4 regions of the Rhodovulum sp. ES.010 genome follow, and region 1 is predicted to be linked to each of the others. Evidence: riboswitches for the same ligand, from Rfam matches in the RefSeq annotation. Region 1 holds a riboswitch; each other region holds the start of a gene.
The links. Region 1 has a riboswitch for cobalamin ahead of BUR28_RS20845 (AraC family transcriptional regulator). Riboswitches for the same ligand answer to the same signal wherever they lie in the genome.

Region 1 (5,766 bases):
CGCGTGTTACGCAGCACGCGCACCACTTCGTCGAGCTGCAGGAGCGCGCGTTTCATGTAGAATCCCTGCAGGTGCAGGTGGTTCGCGAAGATGCTGCTCTCGCCCGAGGAATTCAGCACCGCGAGCGGACGTTGTGTCGCCGCCTGCCGCAGACTGTCCAGTGTCTGCGCCCAGACCGCCTCGATCCCGACGGTCGAGATCACGCGGTCGAAATCTCGGCCCAGTTCCCGAACCAGCAGATAGGTCGCGTAGCTGAGCCCCTTGTTGAAATAGAAGATGTCGTCGGACATCCCGTCGATGAGACCCGCGCCCTGCTGCGTGTGCTGTTCGATGACAGCTGCCCGTGAGCCGAGTTCGCCGATCATGCGCTCCAGGGTCAGAACGAGCGCGTCCGGCCGCGTCTCGAACGCGGCATGACCGGCCGCCACGCGCGCGTTGTAGGCGCGCAACGCCTCCGCCGCCGCGCGATACTGGCTGTCGGCCGGCTGAACCGGCAGGAAGGACTGCTGGAAATCGAACAGCCAGATATCGGTCGGGAATTGGAGCAGGCCGGCCGCCCGCTGGAGGTCGAGATCGATGGCCGAGGTGCCGTTAAGCCGGCCGATCTGGGTTTCGAGTTCGAGCGTGAAGCGGCTGACCGCCCGCATCACGCCGCGTTGGTAGTTGGCCATGTTGTCGTGAAAGGCGGTCGGGTAGAAGACCGGATCGTTCGGCGCCCAGCGCAGCGTATCCACCTCGCGCTCGATCAGGGAGGCGAGCATGTCGACGGCGTGGCTGCCATTCTCCGCCTGGACCGTCGGCATGAAGTCCGGGTCCGCATCGATGCGCTGCAAGGCCGTCCCGAAGACCCCGAAATAGAGTACGACCGCCGTGACTATCATCAGCGAAGTGCGCTTCAAGATGGTCTTGGGCTTCCTGCCGAAGACGATGCCCGAAAACGAGCCGTGCGCTCCGTCTTCGCGTCTCTCCGAGCGAATGATCAGGTCGTTTGCCATCTGGTCCTCCTTGATTGGCAAGGGCTGGGGCAAGGCGTTGCACCGGCGCAATCTGTTCACCGCTAACGACGCGCCACCCGGCGATTTCATCCCGGCGGCAACGAAAGATGCGTCTCCGGACGATTTCTTTCGACCGCGGGGGATGAAATCTGCCGCTCGCGCGTATGTGGTTCGAAAAGATGGAGGACCACGTGCTGCCAGGATCACCGAAGTCGGAAATTCGGACACACATCGCCAGCTTGCGCCGCTACGCGCTGGTTCTGACACGCGACCATCACGAGGCGGAAGACCTCGTGCAGGAAACGCTGGTCAAGGCGATCGCCAAGGCAGACACGCTGCATCCCTCGAGCGACCTGCGCCCTTGGCTGTTCCGCATCATGCACAACACGCATGTCAGCGGGCTTAGGCGCGCCCAGGTGCGCAAGGCCGCCGAACCCGACCTGCCCGAACCTGTAACGCCCGAGCGCCAGCACCGGCATCTCGAGCTTCAGCAGGTGCTCGATGCGCTTGAACAACTGCCCGAGGCGCAGCGCAGGCCGATCATCCTCGTGGCCCTGGAGGACATGAGCTACGCGGAGGCCGCCCGGAGCCTGGACGTGCCGCTGGGCACCTTCATGTCCCGGCTCGGCCGCGGCCGGCAGGCGCTGCGCAACCTGCTCGGCGAGGTGAAGCGCAGCAAGATAAGTCTTGTTTCATGAGGGACGATGACATGAACACCGACCAAGATATCCATTCCGAGGCCGAACTGGCGCTCGATCCCGAACTGCATGCCTTCGTCGATGGGAAACTGTCACCCGAGCGCATGGCCGCGGTCGAAGCGCGTTTGGTTGGAAACGCGGCCGATCGAGACGCAGTCGCCGGATGGGCGCGCGACCGCGACCTGATCCGCGAAGCGGCGGCCGCGGCCGACGACCGTCCGTCCGACATGCGCACCGAGTTGCTGGGCCGCGAACTCGAGCGCCGTATCCGCACGGCCCGGCTGCGCGGGTTCGTCATGCGGCCGGCGCTGCGGCAGGTCGCGGCAAGCGTTGCGATCTTCGTCGCGGGCTGGGGCGGTCACGCGCTCTACGTGTCCGATGGGGGGCCGTCGGCTGCGGGCCAGCCCGGCTTTGTCACGCAAGCCGCCATGCTGCACACGGTCTATGACCAGAGGGGCATCGAGGAATTCGATGTTTCGGAAGACAGGATGCAGGCCTCGCTTGCCTGGTTGTCCGACCAGATGCAGCGCAAGATCGAAAGTCCACGGCTCGAAGAGCTGGGCTTGCGTGTGATTGGCGGGCGCCTTGTGGAGGGCGAGAACGGCCCGCTCGCGCAGTTCACCTACGAGGAGATCGATGGCGGTGGCCAGATCACCGTGGCGATGAGTCCGCATCCCGAAAGCCAACCGTTTTATCCATATGCCGTGCAGTCGGTCTCCGGGCGATCCGTGGCTTATTGGACCAGCGACGGCATGGACTTCGCGGTCATCGGAGAAAGCGAACCCGCGCGTCTTGCCACGTTGGCCGGTGCAATACGCTGAGCGTGCAGCGCTGCACGTCCAGGGATCGCAATGCGGCCTCACCGGGTGGGCTCATTCGCCCGCTGCGGCCGGCGCAGAAAGTGCGCGGCCTTTCGGAGCCCACGCCCGGGGCGGCGGACGCGATGAACCGGGTCTCGGCGGGGCGATCCACGAAACGGGGTGGACGGCCGCGCACCGGGGTGCGCGGCCGTCTGTGGTATCCCAGGCGCACGGTTTTCTTCGACAGGGCGGTCGCGGCTTTCTAACATCGCCCAAGATGGTGCGCGGGCCCCGTGCTGCGGATGGGCGCGTGAAAAGGGAACGCGGTAGGGCACCTGTCCCGAAGCCGCGGCTGACCCCGCAACTGTATATGGCGCGCGGGTCCGGAGATGCCACTGGGCGATATGCCCGGCAAGGTCCGGACAGGCGACGACCCACGAGCCAGGAGACCTGCGATCTGCTTGGTGTCGAGAACGGGCGGGGTGCCCCGGGGGACACGGTGCAGATCGACCCCGGCCACCGGAACCATCCGCTGCACCATGCCACGGCCCCCCGCCGCCCAAGACGGAGACCGCGTGGATGCTCTCGACCGAAGTCCTTCCCGCACGGCGCGATGAAACGGGCGTTTTCAGGCTGGCGTATGTCAGCCGGTCCTGTTGCGACCTGAGCCGGTCCGAGGTGGAGCAGCTCGCCGCCGCATCGGCCGACGCCGGTTTTCCGACTGGTCGATGCGGGGCGGTCCTCCTGGGCCCGATGGCTGCCGGCGGTTCCGGTGGCCCCGGCGCACAGGAGGTCGCGCGCGCCTTTGGCGCCGCCGCCCGGCTCCACCTGGCGGACGGGCTCGGCGGCCCGGTCGCCGCAGACGTTCTCGCGGGCGTTCTCGAGAGCATTCGGTCAGACCCCCTCGGCATACCGGGCGAACACATCTCGTCAGCATTAGCAGGCTGCTGAAAAACCTCGCTCTGGACGTCGGTTGAGGGACGTGATTCACCCCTTGGGCGGTTGCCGGAGGGGTTGGGATGCGGGGCGCGGACGAGACGGGCGGGTCGCTGTTCAGCTATGTTGACATCGAGGCGCGGATCCCGGCGCGGCATCCGTTGCGGCAGATCCGGCGGGTCGTGAACGAGGCTTTGGCCAGCCTCGATGCCGAGTTCGAGACGCTCTACGCCCCGGAGGGCCGGCCCTCGATCCCGCCGGAGCGGCTGATCCGGGCGAGCCTTCTACAGATCCTGTTCTCGGTACGCTCGGAGCGGCAGTTGATGGAGCAGATGGATTACAACCTCATGTTCCGCTGGTTCGTGGGCCTGGGGATCGACGACGCGGTCTGGGTCCCCACCGTCTTCACGAAGAACCGTGACTGGCTGCTGACCACCGACATGGCGCGCAAGGTGATGGGCGCGATCCTGGCTCACCGGGAGGTCGCACCGCTGCTGTCAGACGAGCACTTCTCGGTGGACGGCACGCTGATCAAGGCCTGGGCTTCCATGAAGAGCTTCCAGCCGAAGACCGAGGGCAGCCCGCCCGGCGCGGACGGGCCGGGTGACCCGCCGGGGGACACCGATCAGGATACCAGCCCCGACACCGCCCCTGCCCAGCCCGAAGCCGAGACCGTCCCGATGCCCAGCCCCAGCCGCCGCCACCGCAACGCCGAAGTCGACTTCCGCGGCGAGAAGCGCTCCAACGCCACCCATGCCTCGATCACCGACCCCGACGCGCGGCTGTTCCGCAAGTCGCAGGGGACGGGCGCGCTGCTCTGTTACATGGGGCATGCGCTGATGGAAAACCGCAATGGCTTCGTCGTCCAGGCCGACCTGACCCGCGCCGATGGCCATGCCGAACGCCGCGCCGCGCTCGACATGATCCACCGCCATTCCCCCGGCTCGACCCGCCGCCTCACGCTGGGCGCCGACAAGGGCTACGACAGCGCAGATTTCGTCGCCGATCTGCGACAGGCCCACGTCACGCCGCATGTCGCCCAGAAGGCCCGACACTCCGCCATCGACGGCAGAACCACCCGCCACCCCGGCTACGCCCTGTCCCAGACGCGCCGCAAGAAGATCGAAGAGCCCTTCGGCTGGGCCAAGACCGTCGGCGGCATGGCCCAGACCGTATACCGCGGCCTCGACCGCGTCGCCGCCCGCTTCACCTTCACCATGGCCGCCTGCAACCTCGCCAGACTGCCGAAGCTGCTGGCCGCCTGACGCCAAAGGCAGGGCCGAGACCAAGCACACAGAACAGACGACGCCGGCCTCACGGGTGAGGGTCAGGGAAATCCGTCCGGCCGCAAGAGAATTTCAGCGGCCTGTTAGGCCCGTCGCTCGGAGCCGTTGGACTGAAAGGCGCTCAATGCCGCGCTCTGAGACCCAGCGGGGACGGAAGAGCGCGAAGCCGTGGCTTTTCTGCCGGTTGGGCCCGCCGAGGCTGACGCGCCTTACCAACGCCGGGTGTCGCCGCCGCACCGAGATGAACGTTGCACGCTTCCGGCAAGCCCGGCTCGATTGTCGAGGGCGCCCAATTCAGCGATTGCCGCGGCCGTCGCTGTCGGTCGGGGCGACGTCAGAGCAGCCCCTCCACCCAGTTCGCCACGATCAGCGCCGGCACGCTGTCATGCGCACGCTTGGCGTCGCGGTCGCCGTAGCACTGACGCGGCAGAACGGGCGAAGGAAGCGCTTTGCAGGTACTTCTGTTCGTTGAAGTCGCACTTTCGTTGCGGGTCTCGATTGCGGCACGTAGGCTATAAAAACCTCTCAATCGCGCAGCTTAAAAATACATCAAAATCAAGCATTTAATAGGGAGGCCGCCGAGGTGCGGCCAATAGGTCTGGAAAATACCAGCCCTGAGAGACCGTTTTCGCCCCTCCTGGCATCAAGGCCAATTAACGGCCCCATTCGCATAACCCTCGAAAACAATGAGAAAATCCGGCCGCAGCCGGACGGGAGAACGCTTTCGCGGGGGCAAGTGGCGGAGGGGACGGGATTCGAAGACCAGGGCTCTGTCCGGAGGCGGACCGGCCCGCGCGCAGGCGATGGTCGAGTTGCAGGCAAACATACTGTCCGGCCAAAGTCATACAGGTGAGCGGTAGGGTGGACAGGCCTCACCCTTGTTCGGCCATCACTTCTAATTTGAAGTGCTTTCCGAATTTCTGGTGGTGCCGCAGGGGAGGATTGAACTCCCGACCTCACCCTTACCAAGGGTGCGCTCTACCACTGAGCTACTGCGGCCTTCGCGTGGGCGGCTGATTAGACGCAATCGCCCCCCGACGCAAGCGCTATC
Region 2 (5,766 bases), 2.2 Mb from region 1:
GGCCCGCGCCATGGTGGTCGAGCGCGGGCAGGAAGACTGGGACAGCGAATTCGCGCGCTTCCCGCGGCTCTTCGAGGGGCATGAGAGCATCCCGGGCCTGACCTGGCCAACGCTGACCTTCTCCGACCGGATGACCATCTACCTCGGGCGCCGGCGTGTGGACCTGGCCTTCCTCGGCCGCGCCCATACCGCGGGCGACATCGTCGCCTTCGTGCCCGACGCCAACGTGATGTTCACCGGCGACATCGTGGAATACCATTCGGCCTGCTATTGCGGCGACGCCCACCTGACCGAGTGGCCCGCGACGCTGGAGGCGATCCGCGCCTACGACCTCGACGCGATCGCGCCGGGCCGCGGCGATGCCCTGGTCGGCCGTGCGATGGTCGAGAAGGCGCTGGACAACACCGCCGATTTCGTCGCCTCGACCTACCGCTCGGTCGCCCGCGTCGCCCAGGGCGGCGGCACGCTGAAAGACGCGATGGCGGCCTGTCGCGCCACCTGCGACCCGAAATTCGGCGACTACGCAATCTACGAGCACTGCCTGCCTTTCAACGTCGCCCGCGCCTATGACGAGGCGCTGTGGATCGACACGCCGCGGATCTGGACCGCGGAGCGCGACCGCGAGATGTGGGATGCGCTGCAGGGCTAGGCCGTCGCCCGGCCACCGGGCTGGGCGAGCGCCGACAGCTCGGCGGGGGAGAGGCGGAGCGTCTCGCCATAGGCGAAGCGGCTTTTCCACGTCTCGTCCCGGCCCAGCAGGTGCAGGGTGGCGCGCATGATCCCGGCATGGGTAACGGCCAGCCAGTCGCTGGCCGCACCCTGCTCGGCGAGGAAACCCGCCACGCGCGCGGTGAACTGGCCCACGCTTTCGCCGCCATGCGACCGGGCCTGCCAGAAATCCGCGGCCCAGGCGTCGAGTTCGCTGCGCGGCACCGCGTCCCAGGGCAGCCCCTCCCACGCGCCGAAATCGATCTCGATCAGGCGGGGCTCGATCTCGACCGTCAGGCCCCGTGCCCGGCCGATTTCCTCGGCCAGGGACCGGCAGCGCCGAAGCGGGCTGGTCAGGAGCCGCGTCACCAGCGGCAGACGCGTGATGATTTCCGCCGCCTCGGCCGCGAAATCGGGGCCGGGCGCGAGGTCGAGCCGGCCATAGCAGGTGCCCGGCGCGACGTCCGGCGCGGTGTGGCGCAGGAGGATCAGACCCATGCCAGAACGGCCAGCAAGACCGCCGTCTCGCTCAGTTGCTGGACCGCACCCAGCGCGTCGCCGGTGTGCCCTGCAAGGCGCCGCACAAGCATCGTCCCCATCCAGGCGGTCACCGCCGCCGTGGCGATCGCCGCGCTCACCGCGGCCCCGGCCCCCGCCGTCGCCGCGACCGCCAGGAGGGCGAGCACCACGGTCCCGGCGGCGATGAGCGCCGGCCCGCGCCCGGCGCCGGGCGACGCGAAGCCCGCCTTGCCCTCTTCGCGCGCGTAGGGCAGCCGCAGCATCAGGATGAGCGAGGCGACCCGGCTGAGCCCGTGCGCGGCCACAAGCGCCCACGCGCCGACGGCCACGCCCATATGCGCAAGCGCGGCAACCTTGAGGGCCATCACCAGACCCAGCGCCAATGTCCCGTAGCTGCCGATCCGGCTGTCGCGCATGATCTCGAGCGCGCGCTCGCGGGTGTCGGCACCGCCCAGGCCGTCGGCGAGATCGGCCAGCCCGTCCTCGTGCAGCGCACCGGTCAGCCGCACGCCAAGCGCCACCGCCAGCAGCGCGGCCACCACCGGCGGAAAGACCGCGGAGCCAAGCGCCAGCACCGCCCCCAGAACCGCGCCGAGCGCCAGGCCCACCAGCGGGAAGTAGCGCACCGCGCGGGACATCCGCTCGGGGGTGAAGATGTCCGCCGCGGGCACCGGCACGCGCGTCAGGAACTGCACCGCGAGAAGGGCCAGCCGCGTTTCCTCGGCCAACCCTGCGACGAGGCCGTGTCGCGGCCGCCGGTCGGATCGATCGCTTGCGTCCATGATGTCTCCGCTTTTGACTCGGCGCTGATACGCCGGCGGCGCAGGTCCATCAAGACCGCGCGCATCGCGGCGGCGCGGCTAGAACGACATCCGGCGGGCGCGGGCGCCTCCCCTGCGGCGCGGGCGCGGCAGGGACAGATCGAGCGCCACCGACGGCCTTGCCTCGGCCTCTGCCAGCAACGCGCGGAAGGCCGCAACCGACGGCCCCGACTCGCCCAACGCCGCCGTCCGCGCCGCCGCCGCGCGCACGGCGGCGGGGAAATCGCAGTGCCCCGGAAGGCTCGCAAGCCATTGCAGAAACGCCAGCCGCGCGCGTTCACGCGCTCGCTCGCCGCCCGGTGCGGGCATCTGCAATTGCAAGAGAACCAGTTCCAGCATCATCGGTGCGCCGGGGCCGCCCGGCGCCAGGGGTTCGGCTTCGTTCTGGGCCCGAGGCCCTTTGGAGTCGTCCATGGCTGACCTCCTGTCCGGGACACCCCGCCCGGGTCGGTTACACAAACGATGGCAGGTCTCCTGACTTGCGGGTCATCGCTCGCCCGATCCTTCCCGGACCGATCAGGTCCAGTGGCCGTTCCGGGGTCGCTCACCGCCTACAGTTGCGGGGACAGTCGCGGACTTGCCCTTTTCCAAGCGCACCGCATTCCCTTTTCATCCGCGGCACAGCGCTGTCCCGCGAAAACCATCATCAAATGGCTAGCCGCCGGGTCGGCGATCTGTCAATCCGGCGCAGCCGCCGACCGGCGCGAATTTGAGCGCGCCTCATAAACATCGTGACAAAGATGAATTGGACTTCACGTTGCGCAAGCGGTATCCGCATCTCCATGTCCGACAATTCCGTTCGCCCCGCCCCGCTGCCGCTTTCCCCGGTATTCGACGCGATCCGTGCCACCGCGCGCGAGCGCATTCTCATCCTGGACGGCGCGATGGGCACGCAGATCCAGTTGCTCGGGCTGTCCGAGGAGGAATACGCAGGCTGTGCCTGCCACCCGCCCAAGGGCAAGCCGCAGAAGGGGAACAACGACCTTCTGAACCTGACCCGGCCCGACACGGTCGAGGATATCCATTACCGCTACGCCATGGCGGGCGCCGATATCGTCGAAACGAACACGTTTTCATCCACCACGATCGCCCAGGCCGATTACGGGCTGGAGGACAAGGTGTTCGACCTGAACGAGGCGGGCGCGCGCCTTGCGCGCAAGGCGATGGGCCGCGCCGAGGCCGAGGACGGGCGGCGCCGTTTCGTCGCGGGCGCCCTGGGGCCGACGAACCGCACCGCCTCGATCAGCCCCGACGTAAACGATCCGGGGTTCCGGGCCGTCACGTTCGACCAGTTGAAGGACGCCTACGCCGAGCAGGCGCGCGGCCTGATCGCGGGCGGCTCCGACCTGATCCTGATCGAGACGATCTTCGACACGCTGAACGCCAAGGCCGCGATCTTCGCCTGCGAGGAAGTGTTCGCCGAACACGGAACCCGCCTGCCGGTGATGGTCTCGGGCACGATCACCGACCTGTCCGGCCGCACGCTCTCGGGCCAGACGCCGACGGCGTTCTGGCACTCGGTCCGGCACGGCAAGCCGCTGACGGTGGGGCTCAACTGCGCGCTCGGCGCGGACGCCATGCGCCCGCACCTGGCCGAGTTGTCCGGCGTCGCCGACACGCTGATATGCGCCTACCCGAACGCCGGGCTGCCCAACGAGATGGGCGAATACGACCAGAGCCCCGAGGAAATGGCGGCGCTGGTCGCCGGCTTCGCCGAAGAGGGGCTGGTGAACGTGGTCGGCGGCTGCTGCGGGTCGACCTATGACCATATCGCGGCGATCGCCGAGGCCGTGAAGGGACACGCGCCGCGGGCGATCCCCGAGATCGCCCCGCGGATGCGCCTGTCGGGGCTGGAACCCTTCACCCTGACCGACGAGATCCCGTTCGTGAACGTGGGCGAGCGGACGAACGTCACCGGCTCGGCCCGGTTCCGCAAGCTGGTCAAGGAGCGCGACTACGCCACCGCGCTGGAGGTCGCGCGCGACCAGGTGGAGAACGGCGCCCAGATCATCGACGTGAACATGGACGAGGGGCTGATCGATTCGGCGCAAGCGATGGTCGATTTCCTGAACCTCGTCGCCGCCGAACCCGATATCGCGCGGGTGCCGGTGATGATCGACAGTTCCAAATGGGAGGTGATCGAGGCGGGCCTCAAATGCGTGCAGGGCAAACCGGTCGTGAACTCGATCTCGCTGAAGGAGGGCGAGGAGGCGTTCCTGGAACAGGCGCGGCTCTGCCGGGCCTATGGCGCGGCGGTCGTAGTGATGGCCTTCGACGAGGACGGCCAGGCCGACACCGCCGACCGCAAGGTCGAGATCTGCGCCCGCGCCTACAAGTTGCTCACCGAAGAGACGGATTTCCCGCCCGAGGACATCATCTTCGACCCCAACATCTTCGCGGTGGCCACCGGCATCGCCGAGCACGACAATTACGGCGTCGACTTCATCCAGGCCACGCGCCGCATCCGGCAAGACTGCCCCCATGTGCATGTCTCGGGCGGCGTATCGAACCTCTCGTTCAGCTTCCGCGGCAACGAACCCGTGCGCGAGGCGATGCACGCGGTCTTCCTCTTCCACGCCATCAAGGCGGGCATGGACATGGGCATCGTCAATGCCGGGCAGCTCGCCGTCTACGATTCCCTGGACGCCAAGTTGCGCGAGGCCTGCGAGGACGTGGTGCTGAACCGCCGCAGCGACGCGACCGAGCGGCTGCTCGACCTGGCCGAGGGCTATCGCGGCCAAGGCGGGGGCAAGACCCGCGAAAAGGACCTGAGCTGGCGCGAATGGCCGGTGGGAAAGCGGCTGGAACACGCGCTGGTCAACGGGATCACCGAATATATCGAGGAAGACACCGAAGAAGCGCGGCAGGCCGCGGAGCGCCCCCTGCACGTGATCGAGGGCCCGCTGATGGCGGGGATGAACGTCGTGGGCGACCTGTTCGGCGCGGGCAAGATGTTCCTGCCGCAGGTGGTGAAATCGGCCCGCGTGATGAAACAGGCGGTCGCCGTGCTGCTGCCCTACATGGAGGTCGAGAAGGACGGCAAGCAGGAGGCCGCCGGCAAGGTGCTGATGGCCACCGTCAAGGGCGACGTGCACGATATCGGCAAGAACATCGTCGGCGTCGTGCTGGCCTGCAACAACTACGAGATCATCGACCTCGGCGTGATGGTGCCCGCCGAAAAGATCCTGGCCACCGCGCGCGAGGAGAATGTCGACGTGATCGGCCTTTCGGGCCTCATCACGCCCTCTCTGGACGAGATGGTGCATGTCGCCGCCGAGATGGAGCGCGAGGGCTTCGACATTCCGCTGCTGATCGGCGGGGCCACGACCAGCCGGGTACACACGGCCGTCAAGATTTCGCCCTCGTACACGCGCAACCAGGCAATTCACGTGACCGACGCCAGCCGCGCGGTGGGCGTGGTCTCGTCGCTGCTGAGCGAGGGTCAGCGCGCGGGCTATGTCGAGGGCATCCGCGCGGAATACCGCGACATCGCCGAGAAACACGCCCGGGGGAACGCCGCGAAGGCGCGCCTGCCGCTTGCGCGGGCACGGGCCAACGCCCTGGCGCTTGACTGGTCGGGCTACACGGCGCCGGAGCCGGGGTTCCTGGGCACGCGCACGCTCGACGACTGGGATCTGGCCGAACTGGCCCGCTATATCGACTGGACGCCGTTCTTCCATGCCTGGGAGCTGCGCGGCACCTTCCCCAAGCTGCTCGA
Region 3 (5,766 bases), 2.0 Mb from region 1:
CGGCGCGTTCCCCTGCATGGCGGAGCAGGGCCAGGGCGCGATACGCCCCATGCGACAGCTTGCCGAACGGCAGGGTCAGGGCAAGGCCCAGAACGCTGCCGAGGTGCAGGGCGAGCAACAGGCCCATCGCCGCAGTCTCACGGAACGCAAGCAACGCCAGGCCGCTCGCCGCGACGATCGCAAGGCTTGCGCGGGTAAAACGGTCGGCGCTTTCCATGCGCCGCGCCGCTGGGCGCCGGTCTACCTGCAGCCGTCGCGCCTCGAGCCCGGCAAGGCCCGCCAGCATCGCGACGCCGCCCAGCGCGCCGAGCGCCACCGGCAGGCTGAACACCGGGTAGGGGGCGACCTGTTCGAAGAAATGGTGTTTCGCCGCCCCGGCAATCGTTGCCAGAAAGCTGAGGCCGAACCCGTAGGCCATGAGGTGATGCGCCCAACGTCGGGTCGGGCCCACGGGGCCCTCGCGTGTCTCGCAGCCGGGCCCCTTGCCGCCGCCAAGATTGCGCAGGGTCAGGACATCGGAGATCGCCCGCGCCAGGGTTCGCGGTGAATGGCGCGTGTCCGGTCCGCGCCCCGCCCGCCAGAAAAGCCATGTACGGACGGCGAGGATCAGCGCGGCGCCCCCGAAGGCCAACCCGGCACCGCCCGCCATCACCCCATGCGGGATCACGGCGTAGAAGCTGCCGGGCCCCGCATGGGCGCTGAAAAGCGCCTGCGGCGGGACCAGCAGAAGCGCCGCGACCGGCAGGCCGACGAGGCAGAGCGCATAGACCACCGCAAGCCAGGCCGTGGCCGAGCCGCGCGGCAGCACACTTGCGCGGTATTCCTCGGCGCGCATCTCGGCCAGCGCTGCGGGCAGGTTCACCGCAAAGTCATGCGGCGGGGCATACTGGCAGTCGTCGTGGCAGGACCGGCAGTCGTGGCAGAGGTGCGCGAGGTGGCGGAGATCTCCATCGGTCAGGGCTGCCCGCAAACGGGCTGCGGGGAACACGTCGCACAGCCCGGTGCAGAAGCCGCAGGTGTTGCAGATGTTCAGCGTGCGACGCGCCTCTTCGACCGGGTCGATAGCGGGTGCGGCAGCCGGCCCATCAGGCAGACCTTTCCACGAGCCTGCGGCAACGCTGATCCGGGAGGGCGCCGTGCCCGCCAGGTCCGCCGCCTGCCGTCCCGCGATGCGCCCGAAGACGCCGCCGACAGTGAGGGCCGTTCCGGACAGATAGCCTTCGCCAAGCACTGCGCCGAACATGGTCGCCCCGGCCGCAAACAATCGTGGCGCGACGCCGCCCGCTGCAAGCCGAACCCGGGCCTCGGCATCCACCGCGACACCGTGCCGCGTGAAGCCCAAGCCCGGGCACAGTGGAAGCGCCGCGAAAGGGGCCGACAGCAGAAGCGGGGCACCGCCCGATAGGCTGCGGGGAATGGCCGGGAGCGGGCCGCCCGCGCGATGACGTTCGAATTCACTGAGCGTTGCGGCAAGTCCGGCCGGGTCGATCTTGCAGACGCGGGCCAGGGCCTCCGGGCTGTCTGCGGTAATCGGCGGATAGATCATTGGCGGCAGGGCGGCCACTCCGTCCGCCCCCAGCACCAGCCAGGCGCGGGGGTCGTCCTGCCCGGCCAGGACGTGGCCCCAATGCGAATAGCGTGCCGGGCCCGTCACCGCGCCCTCGTCGTGAAAGCGCCGCCCCGAGGCATCCACGACAATGCCGAGGTGCATCCCGTCCGCGCGGCTGACGATCCCGGCATCGTCCGTGGGCGTGCGGGCATCCACCGCGACGAGATGCCCGTCGCCCGGCCGCCCCGCGCGTGCGGCCCCATTGTCCAGCAGCCAGAGCAGCGGCTCCCCCCGCTGAAAGGGCGTTCCCCGATTTGCAAAGCCGTGGGCGCCGCGCCCCAGATGCGCGGCCAGCCGGTCGCGGTCGGCCCCGTAGCCTCCGCAGGTCAGCACAACCGCCGCGGCCATGATCGTCGTGGCGCCCTCCGGTATCTCCACGTCGATGCGCACGGGCGCGCCGTCCCCGTGCAGGAGGCTCTCGGGGTCGAGCGGCCCGACGCGCCAGCCATAGCGGATATCGACGCCCAGCCCCTCTGCACGGCGGTAAAGGGCGTTGACCAGCGCCTGTCCGCCGCCGCGAAAGAACGCGGTGCGTCGCGACCAGGGCAGGTTGCCATCCGCCCAGGGCTCGAAGACCACGCCCTGCGCGGCGAGCCAGCGCCCAAGGTCGGTCGAGTTCTTCGCCAGCATGGCCGAAAGCGCCGGATCGGGGGCGCCGATCCGTGCCAGGTCGTCAAGGAAGTCCGCGACCGGATAGTGCTCGCGCTGCCAGGGCGACTCGCTGTCGTGGGCCAGCCGGATGTTCCGGGAATGGCGCGCGTTGCCGCCGCGCAGGTGGACCGGCGCGGCGTCGATCAGGGTGACCGAGGCCCCGGACAGCCGGGCCTCGATCGCGGCGCACAGCCCGGCAAAGCCGGCACCCACGACGAGGACGCCGGTGCGCAAGGGCGTGCGCCGCGGATCGGCCGGGCCTTGGGGCGGCCTCATTGCGCGCGCCTTCGCACGGAGATCGCACGACGGATTCGCGGCGGCATGCGCCACGCCGCGACGGGCAGCGCCGCTCTGTCCGAGGCCCGGGTCGCGGGGCGATCCGTGGCGTCGCGCCCGGCGACACGGCCCCGACCCTGGGTCGCCGCGGCGGCGCTCGTGATGGCAACCCCCAACTGGAACGGGTTCGCGGCGGAATGTGCAGGGGCGCCGGGGCTTCCGCAAGCATCTGCGCGCCGGTCGCGCCGCCCCTCGGCAGGGCGCGGGATCGTTCGGAAACGCATAAAGGGGGGCCGTCCGTCCGTCATCGCGCTCTCCTTTCCGGGACACCCCGCCCGGGCCGAACAGGTCGTGGCGATGGCAGGTTTCCTGACTCGCGGGTCCCGGCGCCCTCCGATCATTCCCGGGCCACACGGGGCCCAGTGGACATGTCGAAGCACGCTCGCCGCTTACAGTTGCGGGGGCAGTCGCGGGTTTGCCGAAGTTCGGCGCACCGCGTTCCCTTTTCACCCGTGACATGCGGATCACGGGCACCATCGCGGACGGGATAGCCCGAGCGTCGGGCGGCGGTCAAACCTGAAGGCACGCGGGTTGCATCGCCGGGCTTGCCTGCCGCCTGCGGCGGGGTATAAGCCGCGCCCGCCGGGTACCCCGCTTGCGGGGAGAATCGGGAAGCCGGTGCCAAACCGGCGCGGGCCCGCCGCTGTGACGGGGATGCCGCAGGCGATTGCCACTGGAGCGATCCGGGAAGGCGCCTGCGTGCAGACGATCCGAAGCCAGAAGACCGGCCCGGCAAGATGGCCGCCCCGCGTGGAAAACGGAGCGGCGCTGTCCAAGAGGAGGGCCATCATGCCCGACATCGCCCCGGCGGCACCGCAACCCGCGCGCCGCTTCACCCCGGACGAACGCGACACGATCCACGAGCTGATCCGCAGCCGGCGCGACGTGCGCGACGAGTTCCGCCCCGACCCGATCCCCGACGACGTGCTCTGGCGCATCCTCGACGCCGCCCATCACGCGCCTTCGGTGGGTTTCATGCAGCCCTGGAATTTCATCCTGGTTCGCGACCTCGACCGCCGCGGCGCGGTGCATCGCGCCTTTCAGGCCGCCAATGAAGAAGCCGAGGCGATGTTCCCCGAGGACACCCGCAGCACCTATCGCGCGCTCAAGCTGGAAGGCATCCTGAAGGCGCCCCTGAACATCGCGGTGACCTGCGACCGTTCGCGCTGCGGGCCGGTGGTGCTGGGCCGCACCCACAACCCCGAGATGGACCTCTATTCCTCGGTCTGCGCGGTGCAGAACCTGTGGCTCGCCGCGCGGGCCGAGGGCGTCGGCGTCGGCTGGGTCAGCATCTACAACGAGCCCGACCTGCGCGCGATCCTCGGCCTGCCGGATCACGTGGCAATCGTCGCCTATCTGTGCGTGGGCTTCGTCGACGAATTCTACGCCGGGCCGGAGCTTGCCCTGAAGGGCTGGCGCCAGCGGCTGCCGCTGGACACTCTGGTGATGCACGAAACCTGGCAAGACGGCGCCTGAAGGTTGCAAGCGGCGGCGGGGGAGTTCCTCCCGCCGTCGACATCCGCGGGGCGCCTCGCGACGTCATGCGGGGGGCATTGCCCGTTGCGGGTCGCATGCGCTGGCGCCCTCCGATAAATGGGAGCCGCAATGGCATTGCGGCGTGGCCGGGGCTGTCGCCGCGCCGGCCTTCAGTCCGGAGCCCGGCTCCGCCGCGCGCGGCTCTGCAGGACGCTTGCACCGATCACCAGAAGGCCGGGTTGTTCAGTGCCGCGACGCAGGTGCACGGGCCGTGCAGCGGCGCCAGGCCCGCGCCGGTGAGCGATTGGCCGATCCAGCCCTCGGGGTGGGTGAGGGGCAAGGGGGCGGGGGCCGTGGTCTGTGGTGGGGGCCGTGGTATCGGACGGCGGCAGGAATCCGACCCGCCCATAGAAGGCAGGGGCGCCATAGGTGATCGCCACGTCGACGCCCTGCATCCGCAGGTCCGCAAGTGCGTGGCGCAAAAGGGCCTGCCCGATGCCCTCACCCTGCCTGTCGGTCGCCACGGCCATCGGCGACAGGACAAACACCGTGCGCGGGTCGTGCGCGTAGGTCAGCCGGGTGAACACGGCCCCGCCAATGAGCGCGCCGTTCTCCCATGCGGTGAATACCCGGATGTCCTCGGGCGCCGTATCCGACATCTGACGGCGGACGAGGCCGCCGATCAACGCGCCTTCCGCCGCGCCCTCGGAGGCGGTGAACGTCGCGCGGAAAAGGTCGACGACCTTCTGTTCGCGCCCCTGAAAGCCGGTCGAAAACTCCATTCTTATCTCCTTTGGCGGGCCGCATGAGGGGCACGCCCGCCGCCACGTTCCCACCCTGCCGGGCCCGAGCGTGTGGCTTGGCGGGGGCCGTCGCGGACGAATGGCGGGCCATGTGATGTCAACTAAGCGCGCGGCACTCGCGGCCACGCCGGGCGCACGCCAACCGTGCGAAAGGAGGCATTCGCGCACAAGTCCCCATGTCTTTCGGGCATTCGTTGATGCGCGTTACGTCGACCTCAAGACGTTTCGCCCCCAAGGGCGGCAATTGCATGCCGCGGGTTGGGCAGTTGACCGTCATCGCCAAGCGCGCCGACATCGGCCGGACCGCGGCGTGACTGCCCGCGCGGTCGCGGGCGCTTTTCGAACGGGACGGGCGGTCGGTCCGGTACCCGGTGCGGTCGTCTTGGGGCCCTTGGCACGTGACGCGGCGCTCGAACGTCGTGTCATGTCTCGCAGGGCGGTGCCGACTGTCGTCTGATCCGAGCGTGATTTGCCGTGGCGCATTTCCGCTCCGGCGTGAGAGATATGTAACTCACGAGGCTGCGTTCATGTGGGCATACGGCAGGTTTCTGTTCGGCCTCGCATTCGTCGGGCTCTGCGCGGTGGCAGGCGTCTGGGGCACAGGGTGGCTGCTGGCCGAGGACGAGGCTGAAGCCGCGCGAGGGACGAGCCGCAGGCCACCCCGGTGAGCGTGGCCGCACCGGGGATCCGGCGCGTCGAAGTCGGCTACGCCGCGGTCGTGGCCGTGGAGCCGGTGCGGTCGATGGCGCTGCGCCCGCTATCTGCCGGGCGCGTCGAGGAGGCGCGCGCGGCGCTGGCCCGCGCCGAGGCCAACCTGCGGGCGGCCCGCTCGCGGCTGGACGACCGGCGCCTGACAGCGCCCTTCGCCGGCACCCTGAGGCTGATCGACAC
Region 4 (5,766 bases), 2.4 Mb from region 1:
GCGCGCCTCGGACAGCAGGCGCCGGGCGATACGGGTGGTCTCCTCGCGCGCCATGGCCTCGGGCCAGCCGGCGCCCAACGCCTCGATCGCCGCGCGCACCAGGCGCGCGCGCAAACCAACCCGGCCCGCGACGGCCGCCGCGGCCTCGTCGCGTGCACCGCCCTGCCAGAGCGTGACCGCGCGCTCGGCGCGGCGCCCCGCGAAGGCGCCGAGCGCGACCAGCCGCCAGAGCTTCCACAGGATCAGCGCGAGCGTCGCCACAGACAGCGCCGCGATTGCCCAGATCGCCGGGCCGCCCCGCAACAGGAATACCGTCAACGCCTCCATCACGCCCCCCCGTTCCACAGCGCCGCCGCGATCGCGTCCAGCCCCTCGGTCAGCGCGGCGGGGCCCGGCGACAGGATCAGCGGCGACTTGATCTCGTGTATCCGGCCCGCGGCGACCGCCGGCACCGCGTCCCAGCCGGGCCGGGCCGCGATCCGCTCGGGCCGCACCTTCTTGCCGCACCAGGACGCGAGGATCACCTCGGGCGCGGCGGCGATCACGTCGGCATCGGCCACCACGCGGTCCTCCGCGGCCTGCCGGGCGGCCAGGTGGCGGAACACGTCGCGCCCGCCCGCCGCCTCGATGAGGTCCGACACCCAGCCGATGCTCGACAGGCGCGGCTCGTCCCATTCCTCGAAATAGACGGCCGGGCGGTATGCGCGGGGGGTGGCGCGCAATGCCGACAGCCGCGCCTCGTAGCCAGCCGCCAGCGCCTCGGCCAGCTCCGGCACGCCGGTCAGCACGCCGAGGAAGCGGATCATCGCGAGGATTCCGCCGACATCGCGCTGATTGAAGGCATGGACAGCCACGCCCGCGCGGATCAGTTCGGCCGCAATCTGATGCTGGATGTCGGAGAACGTCAGAACCAGATCCGGGTCGAGGGCGAGGATTTTCGGCACATCCGCGGAACTGAAAGCCCCCACCCGCGGCTTTTCGCGCCGTACGCGGGCGGGCCGCACCGCATAGCCGGTGACGCCGACGATCCGGTGCTCCTGGCCAAGGAGGTAGAGCGTCTCGACCGCCTCTTCGGTCAGGCAGACGATGCGGTCGGGCGGGAAACGTCGAGTCATGCCACGACCTCCACCGGCTGAACGACCGGCCCGTCCGCCGTATCGGAGATATAGGCGCGCAGGCCGAAGACACGGGCCAACAAGTCTTCGGTCAGCACCTCCCGCGGCGGGCCATCGGCCTCCAGCCGGCCACGGTGCAGCACCAGAAGGCGTGTGCAGTAGCGCGCCGCAAGGCCGAGATCGTGGAGCGCGGCGAGCACCAGCCGTCCCTCGGCCGCGAGCCGGGCGAAAAGCCGCATCGTGGTGATCTGGTGGGCGGGGTCGAGCCCGGCGATGGGTTCGTCGGCCATCAGGATCGGCGCCTCCTGCGCCAGTGCGCGAGCGATGAGAACCCGCGCTTGCTCGCCGCCCGACAGCGCGGTGGCACGGCGGTCGGCGAAGGCCGCGAGGTCCATCCGCGCGAGCGCCGCGGCGATGGCGCGGCGGTCGGCGTGGCCGACCCGACCGCCGCGGCCCAAATGCGGCGTTCGGCCAAGACCCACAAGCGTTTGAACGCTGACCGGCCATGCGATCTCGCGCATCTGCGGCAGCCAGGCCGCGGTACGGGCGCGTTCACCGGCCGAAAGCCGCGCCAGGCTTGATTGCCCCGCATGCGCCGACAGGCCGAGCGCCGCGCGCATCAGCGTTGTCTTGCCCGCGCCGTTCGGTCCCAGCAGCCCGACGAACGCGCCCGAACGCAACTCGGCGCTGACATCGTCCACCACCGGGCAGGGACCGCGCCGGACGGTCAGGTGCGACAGCGTCAGGCCGGTCATGCGCCCACCTCCCGCCGGGTCTTGTAGATCAGGTGGAAGAAGAGCGGCGCCCCCACGATGGCTGTCAGCACCCCGAGCTTGAGATCACGCTCGGGCACCAGCAGCCGCACGGCCAGGTCCGAGGCCAGTAGCAACGCCGCGCCCCCCAGCGCCGAGGCGAAGAGCAGACGGCCGGGCCGCGCCCCGACCAGCGGGCGCAACAGGTGCGGCACCACCAGGCCGACGAAGCCAATGGCACCCGCCACCGCCACGCCCGCCCCCACGCAGGCCGCCACTCCAAGCACCAGCGCGAGGCGCAACCGCGCCAGCCGCACGCCAAGCGCCTCGGCCGCGTCCTCGCCCAGCGTCAGCGCGTCGAGCCCGCGCCCCAGCCCCGCCAGCAGCGCCCACCCGGCGAGCGTCAGCGGCAGTGCGAGCCAGACATGCGTGAAAGACCGGTCGGCGAGCGAGCCCATCATCCAGAACACGATATCGGCAGCGGCATACGGGTTGGGCGACAGGTTCAGCACCAGCGACGTGAGCGCCGCGGCCAGCGCCGACAGGGCGATCCCCGCCAGGATCAGGGTGAACGCGCCGCCGCGCGGCCCCGCGAGCAGCAGCAAGAGCCCCACCGCGATCAGCGCGCCCAGCAGCGCCGCGCCCGGCAGCGCCAGTGCATGGGCCGCCGCAAGCCCGGTCTGCAAGGCGAGCACCGCGCCTAGCGCTGCACTCGAAGACACGCCGATAAGTCCCGGCTCTGCCAAGGGGTTTCGAAGATACCCCTGGAGCGCGGCACCCGACAGACCGAGGCTTGCCCCGACCAGCACCGCGAGGATCGCCCGCGGCAGCCGGATCTCGCGCATCACCAAGGCGGCCGCGTCACCCCGGCCGGTGACGAGCGCGGCAAGACTTTCACCTGGCGCAAGTCCTGCAGGGCCAACCAGAAGAGAGCCGACGAACAGCGCCGCAACCAGTGCTGCAAGCGCGCCTATCAGCAGCCGATACCTCACCGGCCGCCTCCGGGGGCTGGCACGATCGCGCAGGGCTGGCGCAGTGGTGTCATCGGTTCGGTCCCCTCGCCCATCCTGTCCCAGTCCGGGCGGGCGCTGGGGCCTGCCGCAGACGGTGCCTCGTCACCTCTGCGGTCTGGCCGCCTCCGGTTCGCGCCCCGCGCCCGGAAAGGGTGATCTCGCCTCGGCAGGTCTCCTGGCTTGCGGGTCGTCGCTTGGCTGGCCTTCCCGGGGCATTGCGCCCAGTGGCACCTCTCAGCCGCGCTCTCCGCCTACAGTTGCGGGGGCAGCCGCGGACTTGCCCCGTTGCCGGGGCGCACCGCGTTCCCTTTTCATCCGTCCCTTTCGGAGCGGAACCGAAGTGGCCTTTTGCCTAGCGTATCGGGCGCGCATGTCAAATCCGAATCGATCTGTCCGCAGGCAATCGCGCATACCGCTGGGCGCGGTTGAAACAGCGGCGTGCCTGACACCTTCCTGCATGGCGCCCTGGCCCGCCCCCTGGTCCCGCGGCCGTGATCTGCGCCCGCTCGCGACCGCCTTCGCAAGGTCCGCCGCATGGCGTAGGCTTGCGTTGGCCAAGCACAGGAGGTTGCCATGCACAAATGCGTTCTCGCGCTGCTCGTCGCCCTGATGCTGGGCTTGCCCGCCGTGGCCCAGCAGGCGGCCGACACCGTCGCGCCGGAGGCCGCCGCCGAGACGCCGGCGGCATTCGCCGGTCTGTCGCCCGACGCCGCGTCGGCATGGGAGGCGAAGCAGTCAGGCCGCCCCACGCAGGCACGGGACTGGATGGTCGCGGCGGCCAACCCCCTTGCCGTCGAGGCCGGGGCACGCGTCCTGCGCGCCGGCGGCAGCGCGGCCGATGCCATGGTGGCGGTGCAGGCCGTCCTGGGGCTTGTGGAGCCGCAATCCTCGGGTCTGGGCGGCGGGGCATTTCTCGTCTGGTACGACGCCCAAACCGGCACCGTCACCACGCTGGACGGCCGCGAAACCGCCCCGCTCGCGGCGACCCCGCGCCTGTTCCAGACCGCGGACGGGGAGCCGCTGGCCTTCTTCGACGCCGTGGTAGGCGGGCGCTCGGTCGGCACCCCGGGCACGCCGATGCTGCTGGAGGAGGCGCATCGCCGCTGGGGGCGGGCCAACTGGGCGGGGCTTTTCGACGACGCCATCCGACTGGCCGAGGCCGGGTTCAAGGTCTCGCCCAGGCTGGCCGATCTCGTCGCCGCCGACGCCGACCGGCTGCGCCTGTTCCCGGCGACCGAGTCATATTTCTTTCCAGACGGCGGGCCCCCCACCGCGGGCGAAACACTGACCAACCCCGCCTATGCAGACACCCTGCGCCGCCTCGCTCAAGATGGCAGCCGGGCCGTCTATACCGGTGCCGTGGCCGAAGACATCGTCGCCGCCGTGCGCGGGGCAGAGGGCAATCCCGGCGTGCTGTCGACCATCGACCTCGCACTCTATCGGGTGAAGGAGCGCCCCGCGGTCTGCGTGGAATATCGCGCCCATGACGTCTGCGGAATGGGCCCGCCCTCCTCCGGCGGGCTGACGGTCGGTCAGATCCTAGGCTTGCTGGAACAATACGACCTTTCCGCGCTGGGGCCGGATAACCCTGAAAGCTGGCGTCTGGTCGGCGATGCGGCGCGGCTCGCCTTCGCAGACCGGGGTCGCTACATGGCCGACAGCGATTTCGTGCCGGTCCCGGTCGAGGGACTCGTGGACCCGGCCTACCTTGCCTCGCGCGCCCGGCTTCTGGCCGGCGACGACGCCCTGCCCGAGGTCGCGCCGGGCACACCGGAGTGGGACCATGCGCGGGCTTGGGCCGACGACGCCTCGATCGAGTTTCCGTCCACCTCGCATATCTCGATCGTCGATGCGGACGGCAACGCGCTTTCGATGACCACGACCATCGAGAACGGTTTCGGGTCGCGACTGTTCGTACGAGGCTTCCTGCTGAACAACGAACTGACGGATTTCTCCTTCCGGTCCCATGCCGACGGCCTGCCCATCGCCAACCGGGTCGCGCCAGGCAAGCGGCCGCGCTCGTCGATGGCACCGACCATCGTGCTGCGCGACGGCGCGCCGGTGCTGGTGATCGGCAGCCCTGGCGGCAGCCGGATCATCGGTTACGTGGCCCAGGCGATCATCGCCCATCTCGACTGGGACATGAACTTGCAAGAGGCCGTGGCGATGCCGCATCTCGTGAACCGCTTCGGCACTTACGACCTTGAGGCGGGCACCACCGCTTCCAACCTTGCACCCGCGCTAGCGCGGCTGGGCTACGAAACCCACCTGCGCGACCTGAACTCGGGCCTCCACGCGATCGCCGTCGGGTCAATCCTGCAGGGTGGCGCCGATCCTAGGCGGGAGGGGATCGCCCTCGGCGATTGACCGGAGCCCTCCGCTAGGTGCCTGTTGCATTGATCTGCAACAATGCGGCATCGCAGCAAACCGCTAGGCTGCGAGGCAACGTCAACCGGGCATCGGTATGGAGGGTGGCATGCGAAGCTTTGGACCGGCTGCGATCATCTTATTTCTGGCTGCGACGCCGCTTGCGGCGCAGGAGGAGCAGGAGGCCCTCGATTTCGGGGACGACAGCTTCCGCGCCGGGGGCACCGTCGTCTTCGAAGCCACCGGCACCGACGATCTGTTCATGGCGGGCGAAACACTGCGCGCGCAGGCTGACATCTCTGGCTCGGCCCATCTTGCCGGTCGCCGGGTGACGATGGCGGGCGACGTGGGCCAGGACGCCTACCTCGCCGGCATGGATGTCGTGCTGGAGGGCGAGGTCGCGGGCGACGCCACGCTGGCGGGCTACGATGTCCGCGTCGGCCCCGTGGGGGGCGATCTGCGGGTGTCGGGCTCCAAGCTGTCGCTGGAGGGGGCGGTTGCGGGCTACGCGCTGGTGGC

Region 2: it holds a riboswitch for cobalamin, as region 1 does, so the genes downstream of both, BUR28_RS06015 (hypothetical protein) here and BUR28_RS20845 (AraC family transcriptional regulator) in region 1, are expected to answer to the same signal.
Region 3: it holds a riboswitch for cobalamin, as region 1 does, so the genes downstream of both, tcuA (FAD-dependent tricarballylate dehydrogenase TcuA) here and BUR28_RS20845 (AraC family transcriptional regulator) in region 1, are expected to answer to the same signal.
Region 4: it holds a riboswitch for cobalamin, as region 1 does, so the genes downstream of both, BUR28_RS05150 (FecCD family ABC transporter permease) here and BUR28_RS20845 (AraC family transcriptional regulator) in region 1, are expected to answer to the same signal.

What each region holds. Positions count from the first base shown of each region.
Region 1 is NZ_FSRS01000001.1:3,398,497-3,404,262, forward strand. Features, by position in the region: gene BUR28_RS16770 (DUF2333 family protein) at 1-995, opposite strand, end outside; gene BUR28_RS16775 (sigma-70 family RNA polymerase sigma factor) at 1,175-1,693, shown strand; gene BUR28_RS16780 (anti-sigma factor family protein) at 1,705-2,514, shown strand; cobalamin riboswitch at 2,755-2,966, shown strand; gene BUR28_RS20845 (AraC family transcriptional regulator) at 3,266-3,433, shown strand; gene BUR28_RS16790 (IS5 family transposase) at 3,513-4,694, shown strand; tRNA gene BUR28_RS16795 (tRNA-Thr) at 5,640-5,714, opposite strand.
Region 2 is NZ_FSRS01000001.1:1,196,294-1,202,059, forward strand. Features, by position in the region: gene BUR28_RS06000 (MBL fold metallo-hydrolase) at 1-649, shown strand, start outside; gene cobC (alpha-ribazole phosphatase family protein) at 646-1,206, opposite strand; gene cobS (adenosylcobinamide-GDP ribazoletransferase) at 1,197-2,009, opposite strand; gene BUR28_RS06015 (hypothetical protein) at 2,088-2,462, opposite strand; cobalamin riboswitch at 2,495-2,708, opposite strand; gene metH (methionine synthase) at 2,831-5,766, shown strand, end outside.
Region 3 is NZ_FSRS01000001.1:1,421,638-1,427,403, reverse strand. Features, by position in the region: gene tcuA (FAD-dependent tricarballylate dehydrogenase TcuA) at 1-2,536, opposite strand, end outside; cobalamin riboswitch at 2,878-3,089, opposite strand; cobalamin riboswitch at 3,164-3,344, shown strand; gene bluB (5,6-dimethylbenzimidazole synthase) at 3,386-4,072, shown strand; gene BUR28_RS07085 (GNAT family N-acetyltransferase) at 4,243-4,854, opposite strand; gene BUR28_RS07080 (efflux RND transporter periplasmic adaptor subunit) at 5,540-5,766, shown strand, end outside.
Region 4 is NZ_FSRS01000001.1:1,027,116-1,032,881, forward strand. Features, by position in the region: gene BUR28_RS05135 (MotA/TolQ/ExbB proton channel family protein) at 1-327, opposite strand, end outside; gene BUR28_RS05140 (cobalamin-binding protein) at 327-1,115, opposite strand; gene BUR28_RS05145 (ABC transporter ATP-binding protein) at 1,112-1,870, opposite strand; gene BUR28_RS05150 (FecCD family ABC transporter permease) at 1,867-2,859, opposite strand; cobalamin riboswitch at 3,028-3,235, opposite strand; gene ggt (gamma-glutamyltransferase) at 3,454-5,247, shown strand; gene BUR28_RS05160 (DUF8173 domain-containing protein) at 5,357-5,766, shown strand, end outside.